3 regions of the Peribacillus sp. NPDC096448 genome follow, and region 2 is predicted to be linked to each of the others. Evidence: riboswitches for the same ligand, from Rfam matches in the RefSeq annotation. Region 2 holds a riboswitch; each other region holds the start of a gene.
The links. A riboswitch is a leader RNA that binds a small molecule or an ion and turns the genes downstream of it on or off. The one in region 2 is predicted to bind S-adenosylmethionine.
Positions count from the first base shown of each region.

Region 1 (3,463 bases), on a different contig from region 2:
TTTGTCGGCAAGGCCGGCTGCCACGATGTTTTTCGCAACGTAACGAGCAGCGTATGCAGCAGAACGGTCAACTTTAGTAGCATCCTTACCAGAGAATGCACCGCCGCCGTGACGAGCGTATCCGCCGTAAGTATCAACGATGATTTTACGTCCAGTAAGACCAGCATCCCCTTGAGGTCCGCCAATTACGAAACGGCCAGTCGGGTTGATGAAATACTTAGTATCTGCATCGATCAACTCGGCTGGAACAACAGCTTTGATCACATGTTCTTTTAGATCGGCTTGAATTTGTTCAAGCGTAATTTCTGCATCATGCTGTGTAGAGATGACGATCGTATCTACACGTACAGGACGGTTATTCTCATCATATTCCACAGTTACCTGTGTTTTACCATCAGGGCGTAGGTAAGCAAGAGTTTCATCTTTACGAACTTGAGACAAGCGGAATGAAAGTTTATGCGCCAATGAAATCGGAAGCGGCATAAGCTCTTCTGTTTCATTACACGCAAATCCGAACATTAGACCTTGGTCCCCTGCACCGATTGCATCGATTTCTTCCTCTGACATGTTTCCTTCACGAGCTTCCAATGCTTTATCGACACCAGCTGCGATATCGGCAGACTGCTCATCGATGGAACTCAACACGGCACAAGTTTCAGCATCGAAACCGTATTTCGCACGTGTGTAGCCAATTCCTTTAATCGTATCACGAACGATACGCGGAATGTCCACGTAAGCTGAAGTTGTAATTTCACCAGCAACAAGCACAAGACCTGTAGTTACACTTGTTTCACACGCAACACGTGCATTTGCATCCTTAGCTAGGATAGCATCTAAAATGGAATCTGAAATCTGATCACAAATTTTGTCCGGATGGCCCTCTGTAACAGATTCAGAAGTAAATAGACGTTTCTTTGACATCATATTTCCTCCTTGGAAGTTAGTATGGTGTAGGCATAAGCCTGATTTTTACGGAACTCGTTTCCCTCATTAGTTTCGACTATAGACACAGAATTACTTATAAAAAACACAAAAACCTTCCCTGGCAAATGAGGAAAGGTTTAAAATTCTGTCTTCTATCCTTTCACTCTTATCGTTCAAGGGTTTTTACCTTGCTCAGGTTAGCACCATCACCACTATTCCTTGAAGACCTTCGCTTTATTTTCGGCGATCGGTCTTGGAGTCAAGTTCAATATGGCAGGTTGCTGGGTTTCAAAGGGCCTGTCCCTCCACCAACTCGGGATAAGAGAATCCGTACAATTTAAGATAATATCGTATTTGGCTGGAATTTGTCAATGCTTTTCTAAAAAGAACATTTCCACCCAGAATGGCGTTCATTTGAAAAATCATGTTGATACAACGTCCTAAAGGGGTTTACAATGCAAAATACGAATAGAAATGTTGCAAATTGCCATTAATAATAAAGTATGGAGCATCGAAAAGGAATGACATCCTGACTTTCCCATTAGACATATATTGCTTACTTACTTCCTATTTAAATAAATTTTTCTTAATGATAGTATATGCGATAATCCTGATTCGGTTCCTGCCGGATTAAAATGATTAATGCGTCCAGCTGAAAATAATCACAAATTAAAAGAAATAGTATAGACTAATTGAATGAATGTGTTATACTAATTGTAATCTAAAAACTCAAACAAAGGAAGGTACCTCATATATGAATTCTGTAGATGTTTCTAATGAGTTACACCAATTATTAACAGGAAACAATGTGCAAACTCAACTATCAGTTCCTCAATTGGTCGAAAAAGTACTAAGCAGAAATGAAGGCGTTTTAACATCAACCGGCGCGGTTAAAGCTGAAACTGGCAAATATACTGGTCGTTCACCTAAAGATAAGTTTATCGTGGAAGAAGCATCAGTTAAAGATAAAATCGATTGGGGTCCCGTGAACCAGCCGATTTCCGAAGATGTGTTCAATAAACTATATAATAAAGTAGTTGACTACCTAAAAGCAAAAGAAGAGATTTTTGTTTTTAAAGGTTTCGCTGGTGCAGACGAATCATCACGTCTTCCCATCCGTGTTGTTAATGAATATGCTTGGCATAACCTATTCGCCCATACTTTGTTCATCCGTCCAAACGAAGAGGAACTGAGAGGTCACGAAGCTGAATTCACGATCCTTTCTGCACCTAACTTCAAAGCGGACCCAGAAGTGGACGGAACCACATCCGAAACTTTCATCATCGTTTCATTTGAACGCCGTACCATCTTGATCGGCGGAACGGAATATGCAGGAGAAATGAAAAAATCGATCTTCTCGATCATGAACTACTTACTTCCAGAGGCTGGAATCCTTCCAATGCATTGCTCTGCTAACGTAGGACGTGAAGGGGACGTCGCTTTATTCTTCGGACTGTCCGGTACAGGCAAAACAACTTTATCAGCAGACACTAGCCGTAAACTGATTGGTGATGACGAGCATGGCTGGTCTTCTAACGGCGTATTCAACATCGAAGGCGGCTGCTATGCGAAAACGATCAACCTTTCACGTGAAAAAGAACCACAAATTTTCGATGCGATCCGTTTTGGTGCTGTATTGGAAAATGTTGTTGTTGATCCGGATACACGTGAAGCGAACTATGATGACAGTTCATTGACTGAAAACACTCGTGCCGCTTACCAAATGCAAGCGATCGATAACATCGTGAACCCAAGTATTGCAGGACACCCAAATACAATCATTTTCTTAACAGCTGATGCTTCAGGCGTTCTGCCTCCAATCAGCAAGCTTTCCAAAGAACAGGCAATGTTCCACTTCCTAAGCGGATACACTAGTAAATTGGCTGGTACTGAAAGGGGCGTAACTTCACCGGAAGCTACATTCTCCACTTGCTTCGGCTCACCATTCTTACCGCTTCCAGCTACACGTTATGCCGAGATGCTTGGTGATAAAATTGACGAGCACAATGCAAAGGTATACCTTGTCAACACAGGATGGACTGGCGGTGCATATGGAACTGGAAGCCGTATGAAACTTGCTTACACTCGTGCAATGGTACAAGCGGCACTTGAAGGTGAATTAGCGAACATCGAAACGATCAAAGATGATATCTTCGGTTTGGATATCCCGCTTCATGTTCCTGGTGTTCCTGATGAAGTGCTTCAACCAATCAAGACATGGGCAGATCCTGCCGCTTATAAAGAAGCAGCAACAGACCTTGCCGCACAATTCCGTGCAAATTTCAAGAAATTCAAAAGCGTTCCAAGTGAAATCGAAGAACTTGGCGGACCGACAGCTTAATAAATTGTACAAAAAAGGACCAAGCTCTTGCTTGGTCCTTTCAGTTTGTCGACAAGAAATGTCTCTTCCCGAACCATGATTACGGTTTACTTTATTAAGTGCCATGGAAGGCGAAATATGGCGTTTACCATCTGCGGTCGAATAAATCTGCCGGATAGGGCTAAATATGGCGTCTACACGGTCGAATAAAGTACCAGG
Region 1 covers NZ_JBIWEU010000012.1:159,944-163,406, forward strand. Annotated here, with positions in the region: gene metK (methionine adenosyltransferase) at 1-924, opposite strand, end outside; SAM riboswitch class I at 1,088-1,249, opposite strand; gene pckA (phosphoenolpyruvate carboxykinase (ATP)) at 1,679-3,265, shown strand.
Region 1: another riboswitch for S-adenosylmethionine. It lies ahead of metK (methionine adenosyltransferase); the one in region 2 lies ahead of ACIQ0C_RS20495 (Fur-regulated basic protein FbpA).

Region 2 (3,463 bases):
AGAGAGGCAGAACTATCTGATCTACCCAGAATTGTTGAAATATATAATTCGACAATTGCTTCAAGAATGGTCACGGCAGATACGGAACCTGTATCCGTCCAATCGAGGGTTAAATGGTTTGAGGAACATCATTCAGAAAGTAGACCGCTATATATCATTACTATAGAAGGGAAAACTGCTGGATGGATGAGCTTTCAATCCTTCTATGGCCGACCGGCATATAAGTCCACTGCGGAAATCAGCATTTATATTGATGATTATTTCCGGGGAAAAGGAATCGGACAAATTTCGATTCGAAAGGCAATTGAATTGTGTCCAAAATTAGGTATTAAGACTTTATTGGGTTTCATTTTCGCCCACAATGCACCGAGCCTTAAGCTTTTTTCCAAATTTGGGTTTGAAGAATGGGCACATTTACCTCAAGTTGCCGAGCTGGATGGCATTGAGCGGGATTTGATCATTCTTGGTAAACGTGTCGATATTTAATATATAATTCTTTAGAGCTATTGCCTTGAGCAGTAGCTTTTTCAGATTAATACAGGTCGAATTGGCTAATTTAAAAATACCTATTTGCTTTTTGAAAGGAAAAATACTCAGAATCCCTTTTACTTGCTAATGCATTTAATAGCCTATCCAATTCTTGACTGGCTTGAACAGTTACGAGACTTGTTAAGCCGTAAGTCGCTCCCAACTTTATCATTTCCTGTCTCTTTTCTTCTACTTTTTCTACAGTTACCTTACGGCAAGGCATTATAGCCACCTCCCATTTATTCAATATTTTTACACTTTCATCATAATGAAACCACTAGTTAAAATCAACTATTTTCCAGAAATAAAATGTGTTATTTTATAGGTCAAATGTAACAAAACACCTATTCCACTCTTAAATTATGTATATTTTGTGTCGTTTTCTATTAAACGCAAAAAAAGCATCCACTAGTGTAGACTGCGAATGCTTACATCATATCCCTTATCCATGAACCAAAAATATAGTATATCGCTTACTATGTCATCCATTCAGAAGGTGACTCGTTATTGGGTCTATTTATAACAATCTTATATTCATCTTCAAGTACTTTTAATGGGGCATCATAAAGGTGCCTTTCATCAGAGGTTTTGTATACTCCATTGGCCAATAGCTCTTCAATGAGCTTTGCCTTCCTCTGTTCAATCCTCTTAAATAATTCTGCCATGTAAATGGCTCCTTTCCTAGTCGTCCTTGAGCCTGCTTCTAGTTAGCTAAACTTTATCAACTTGTTTGATTTCACCAAATTATATATACCTTTTCTATTATGTCACTAAACGTTATTTCCCAAAAATAAAAGCCCCTTCCAATTTAAGAAGAGGCTGACAGTGTCCGTACGGCTCTTCTTATCTTCCAAGCATATGCTTGTTGGATTTAGCACAGTTCCCAAAATGGGTCCGCTGCCGAGGTTTCTTAGGGCCAAGTCCCTCCACCTCTCTGGATAAGAATTCGATATATAATGATGTAGAAATGATTCTATCCTAATAATCATCAAAAGTCAATTACCTGGTTCTCCCTTTTTTCCTGGAATAAAGGGATCCCTGTTTCAAATACGTGTTGCATTTTCTTGTCTTTCTGATATGATGTCAGTAATTACATACAATTCACACCACTAGGGGAGTCTTTTTTTAAGACTGAGATGGAATTAGTTCCGGACCCTTTGAACCTGAACCGGCTCATACCGGCGGAGGGAAGTGGATGATATCGTCCATTTACAGACTATATCCATCTACCCCGTTCCGTATTCAGGAACGGGGTTTTTTATTTAACAAAGGGATCCATTCTAAAGGAGGATGAACAATGGAGAATACAAAATTAGAAACATTCAGTGATAGACTGCATGCAAGGGCAAAAGAGATTTGGAAAAGGAACCATTCACATCCCTTTGTCCAGGCAATTGGAAACGGCACGCTTCCTGAAAAGAAATTTGCCTATTACCTGAAGCAGGACTATATCTATCTCATGGATTATTCCAAGCTCTTTGCTTTAGGTGTCATCAAAGCCCATAACATCGAAACCATGGCAAAGTTTGCGAATATTTTAAATGAAACCCTTCAAGTGGAAATGGATATCCATCGGCATTATGCTTCCGAATTCGGGATCAGTTCCAAGGAATTGGAAAATACAGAACCTACTCCAACCACTTTAGCCTATACAGGTTACATGCTAAATGCAGCTCAGCATGGGACTTTGGCAGACTTGATCGCCTGTCTCCTGCCCTGCGCTTGGGATTATTATGAAATCGGTTTGCTATTAAAAGAACAAAATGGAGCAGCTTTGGAAAACAACCGCTACGCAGATTGGATAAGGTCCTATTCGTCTCCTGAATTCGGGGAAGCACATAAGTGGCTGATCGCTTTGTTGGAAGAATTGACGGAAGGCATGCCTGAAAAGGAACTTCTTAGATTAGAAAAGCACTTTTTGGTTACTTCCCGATATGAATATTTATTCTGGGATATGGTTCAAAATGAGCAGGATTGGCCGCTGTAGGTGGATGACATGATGAATCCTATCAAGAAACTGACGTTGACTGCCATGATCACGGCTTTAACGACGCTGACCAGTTCATTTATTTTCATACCTGCAGGATTTGCAAAAATCTTTCCTATTCAGCATCTGGCAAATGTCCTGACGGCTGTTCTATTGGGGCCTGCCTATGCTGTAACACAAGCTTTTTTAGTTTCCATCATTAGAAACATGTCTGGTACCGGTTCAATTTTCGCCTTTCCCGGAAGCATGATCGGTGCACTTTTGGCTGCCATCCTTTACCGAAAAACACAAAGCTTAAAATTCGCCTGTTTAGGGGAAGTGATCGGGACCGGCATTCTCGGTTCCCTAGCCTGTTATCCACTTGCAACCCTCCTATTGGGAGAAAAAGCTGCTCTTTTTGGTTTTTTACCGGCTTTTATGTTCAGTTCATTCGCAGGTGCGATTTTAGCTTTCATATTACTTAAAATACTGATAAAAAATAATTATATGAAGGGGTTTTTTTATGAAAACAGCATTAACGATCGCCGGCTCTGATTCAGGGGGCGGTGCTGGAATACAAGCGGATTTAAAAACATTTTCTGCACACGGTGTATTTGGAATGTCCGCCATCACAGCCGTAACCGCACAAAACACAATGGAAGTCCGTTCAGTACAGCCAATTGAAACAGCTATCGTATCGGATCAAATTGCAGCTATATTTGAAGATATTCGTGTCGATGCAGTAAAAATAGGCATGCTTGGATCAAAAGAAATCGTGGAAACGGTAGCTGCGTCCCTTAAAGCCTTCATGCCTGCCATCGTTATCCTTGACCCTGTCATGATTTCCAAAAGCGGCCACCATTTGCTCGACGAAAAGGCTGTCTCTGCCTTAAAAATGGAGTTGCTTCCGCTTGCAACACTTGTTACTCCAAATGTACCGGAAGCGGAAGTACTTACTGGCTTCTCGAT
Region 2 covers NZ_JBIWEU010000013.1:10,965-14,427, forward strand. Annotated here, with positions in the region: gene ACIQ0C_RS20485 (GNAT family N-acetyltransferase) at 1-486, shown strand, start outside; gene ACIQ0C_RS20490 (Spo0E family sporulation regulatory protein-aspartic acid phosphatase) at 557-751, opposite strand; gene ACIQ0C_RS20495 (Fur-regulated basic protein FbpA) at 1,005-1,193, opposite strand; SAM riboswitch class I at 1,369-1,473, opposite strand; TPP riboswitch at 1,630-1,735, shown strand; gene tenA (thiaminase II) at 1,826-2,515, shown strand; gene thiW (energy coupling factor transporter S component ThiW) at 2,528-3,049, shown strand; gene thiD (bifunctional hydroxymethylpyrimidine kinase/phosphomethylpyrimidine kinase) at 3,018-3,463, shown strand, end outside.

Region 3 (3,463 bases), on a different contig from region 2:
TGACGGGGGGATAAAAGCTTATTCCCTTTTGAGGCAGGCCCTCAAGGAATCGAATAAGGTAGGTTTGGCGAAAATCATCATTCGCTCCAAAGAGCAAATGGCGGTAATCCGAGTCGTTGATAATACCCTGGTTATGGAAACGATTCATTATCCGGATGAAGTCCGCTCCACAGCGGATGTTCCGAATATCCCTGCCAATGATACCATTGTAAAAAAAGAAATCGATACTGCCGTATTATTGATAGATCAATTAACGACTACCTTCGATCCGACAAAATACACCGATGACTATCGAACCGCGTTACTAGAATTGATTGAATCAAAGAAAACGGGACAGACGACGATTACAGCGAAAACAAAAGAACCAGTTTCCAACAATGTAACCGATTTAATGGAGGCATTACAGGCATCCATAGACCGTACAAAACATGATGAACCGGTAAAGAAAAAGACGACCAGAAAGAAAGCGGCACCGAAAAAAAAGAAACAAGCGTAAACAGGAAGCTGAGCGGAAGACGCATGATGTCGCTCGGCTTTCTGCTTGTTTTTGCAAGGAATCAGGCTTCTAATAAGGAAATGATAGGGACCTGCCAGGGAGGAAGGAAGGTGCGAACAGTTAAGTCGATCAGGACGCAAGAAACTGAATGGGATTAAAAGAAAAAAATGGAAGTGAATGAAAGCAAAAAAAATTCGCTCCCTAAAGAGCGACAATGAGGAATTCAATCATGAAAATCAACATATAGGCGAACGGTTGTAGTTTTCGACTATATATTGTGTTCATATTCTACCATATTTAATTCTGAAATAGCAACAAAATTACTGAAACTAACCTATGAATTTTTCTGGAAATCAATGATATTTTGCCCATTTCATGCACATTTGGCTTTTTCATTTCATATACATATAAAAAGTTACAGAATAAAATGGATTTTTAGTATAATTTATACATACAGGGTTATTTAAATTAAATATGAATGGAAGATGCAAAATGGAAAATGGAAAAATCAAATCACTTCATGCGGGAAAGCCGAAACATGAAATTTATTCGAATATCGATATCTTTTCAGCCATGAATAAACAAGCACAGGATAATCTGACAGTGACTAAAGCAGGCATAATCGGTGATGGCGTGGGTAATGTAAAGTTCCATGGAGGTCCTGATCGGGCTTTGTGCTTTTACCCATTTGAGCATTATTCATTATGGAATGAAAAATTCTCTAAAAAGCTGGATATCCCTGCATTCGGTGAAAATTTAACCATAGTGGGGATGAAGGAAGAAACAACTTATATCGGCGATATTTATCAAATAGGCGATGTGATTGTTCAAATTAACCAGGGGAGGATACCTTGTTCGACCATTTCCCACTTCAATCAAGAACCTAAGTTTTTGGAACTCGTGCTGAAAACGGGTTTCACTGGTTATTTTGCAAGAGTACTTCGAGAAGGAACGATAAATAAACAAAACGAGATCGTGCTAATAGATCGTTTGCAAGGAAAAATTTCAGTTCATTATGCAGCAGATGTCATCCTTCATAAACGAGATGGCCTGGAAGGCGCTAAGGCTTTACTTACACTAGACTCGTTAGCGGAAGACTGGAAACAAAGGATCTTGAAGAGGGTTGAAGCTGCATAAGATTGAATGAATTTTGCAAAAGTGAAAAAAATGTCGATCAGGTATTGAAATTGACAGATTATTAATGTAAATTAAATATAATCAAATTTTGAAATCTTGTGAAAATTATATAATTGGATCTTATCGAGAGAGGTGGAGGGACTGGCCCGAAGAAACCTCAGCAACCAGCTTAGGCAAAGGTGCTAAATCCAGCAAGCAGAGCTTGATAGATGAGGAGAATGTTTCAATAAACCTTCTTCTTTGAGAAGGTTTTTTTCCTTTTCTCTCATACTCATAGACTACGACAAAAACAGGATTGTTTTTGAGAGAGGGTGTAATGATGAATTTTCGTAAAGAAGTGAAAGAAAGAATGCTGGTTGGGGAAGGGGCAATGGGGACCCTACTGTACTCTAATGGCATCGATCAATGTTATGAGGAATTAAACTGCACAAACCCAGATCAAATAGAGTCCATCCATCGTGCTTATCTGGAAGCTGGTGCAGATATCCTTCAATCGAATACTTACGGAGCCAGTTTCAGCAAATTGAAACGGTATGGACTGGAAGATGAAGTGAGCAGAATCAATCGCCAGGGAGTCATTCTTGCTAAAAAAGCGGCAAAAGGAAAGGCATACGTCTTCGGTACCATAGGGGCACAGCGGAGTATCAGGAAATCGGATTTAAGCTTGGAAGAGATAAAACGGGGTTTTCGTGAACAGCTATACAGTCTGTTGATGGAAAACCCTGATGGGATTCTCTTGGAAACATTTTATGACCTGGAAGAACTGGAAACCGTCCTGCAAATCGTTAAAAATGAAACTGGACTGCCGATCATCGCCAATGTCTCGATGCATGAACTGGGCAATCTTCAAAATGGAATCCATTTAAATGAAGCCTTTCAAAAACTCGAGCAATTGGGAGCCGATGTGGTTGGTGTGAATTGCCGTCTTGGTCCACATCATATGATTCGGGCCTTGGAAGAAGTGAGTTTGCCAAAGCAAGCATCGATTGCCATATACCCTAATGCCAGCCTGCCGGATTATGTCGATGGAAGGCTCGTCTATAAAGCTGTGCCGGAATATTTCGGTTCCAGTGCCCTGGAACTTCGTAAGCAAGGTGCCGCAATCATAGGCGGGTGCTGTGGAACGACTCCACTGCACATTCAAGCTGTAAAGAATGCGATTGGAAGTTTGGTTCCAGTAAAATATAAATATACGAAATCCCGCGAAATAGAAAAAATTGAAGTGAGCGTTAGAGAATTGGAACTTCCCCTGTACGAAAAGGCCAAAACAGAAAGGACGATTCTTGTTGAGCTTGATCCACCGAAAAAGTTGGGAATAGAGAGCTTCATGACTGGTGCTGAGGTTTTGAAAAAAGCAGGGGTCGATTCCATAACATTAGCGGATAATTCACTTGCCTCACCAAGGATAGCGAATGATGCACTGGCTAATTTACTGAAGAACCAATTGAATATAAAGCCGATGGTGCATATAACATGCCGTGATCGAAATTTGATTGGCCTGCAGTCACATTTAATGGGTCTGCAGACGGTGGGGCTGAACGAAATATTGATCATCACCGGAGATCCTTCAAAAATAGGGGACTTCCCGGGTGCCACTTCGGTTTATGATTTATCTTCCTTTGACCTGATAAGTATGGTCAAACAATTTAATGAAGGTCTTTCCTATTCCGGTCAAAGTTTGGGCCAACGGGCAAATTTTAAAATTGCGGCAGCTTTTAATCCTAATGTGAAATATCTGGATAAAGCCGTACTGAGGATGGAAAAGAAGATTGCCTGCGGTGCTCAATCCTTTTTGACACAGCCGATTTATTCCGTGGAGCAGGTCGAAGA
Region 3 covers NZ_JBIWEU010000002.1:90,689-94,151, forward strand. Annotated here, with positions in the region: gene ku (non-homologous end joining protein Ku) at 1-496, shown strand, start outside; gene ACIQ0C_RS04375 (MOSC domain-containing protein) at 989-1,633, shown strand; SAM riboswitch class I at 1,751-1,849, shown strand; gene ACIQ0C_RS04380 (bifunctional homocysteine S-methyltransferase/methylenetetrahydrofolate reductase) at 1,953-3,463, shown strand, end outside.
Region 3: another riboswitch for S-adenosylmethionine. It lies ahead of ACIQ0C_RS04380 (bifunctional homocysteine S-methyltransferase/methylenetetrahydrofolate reductase); the one in region 2 lies ahead of ACIQ0C_RS20495 (Fur-regulated basic protein FbpA).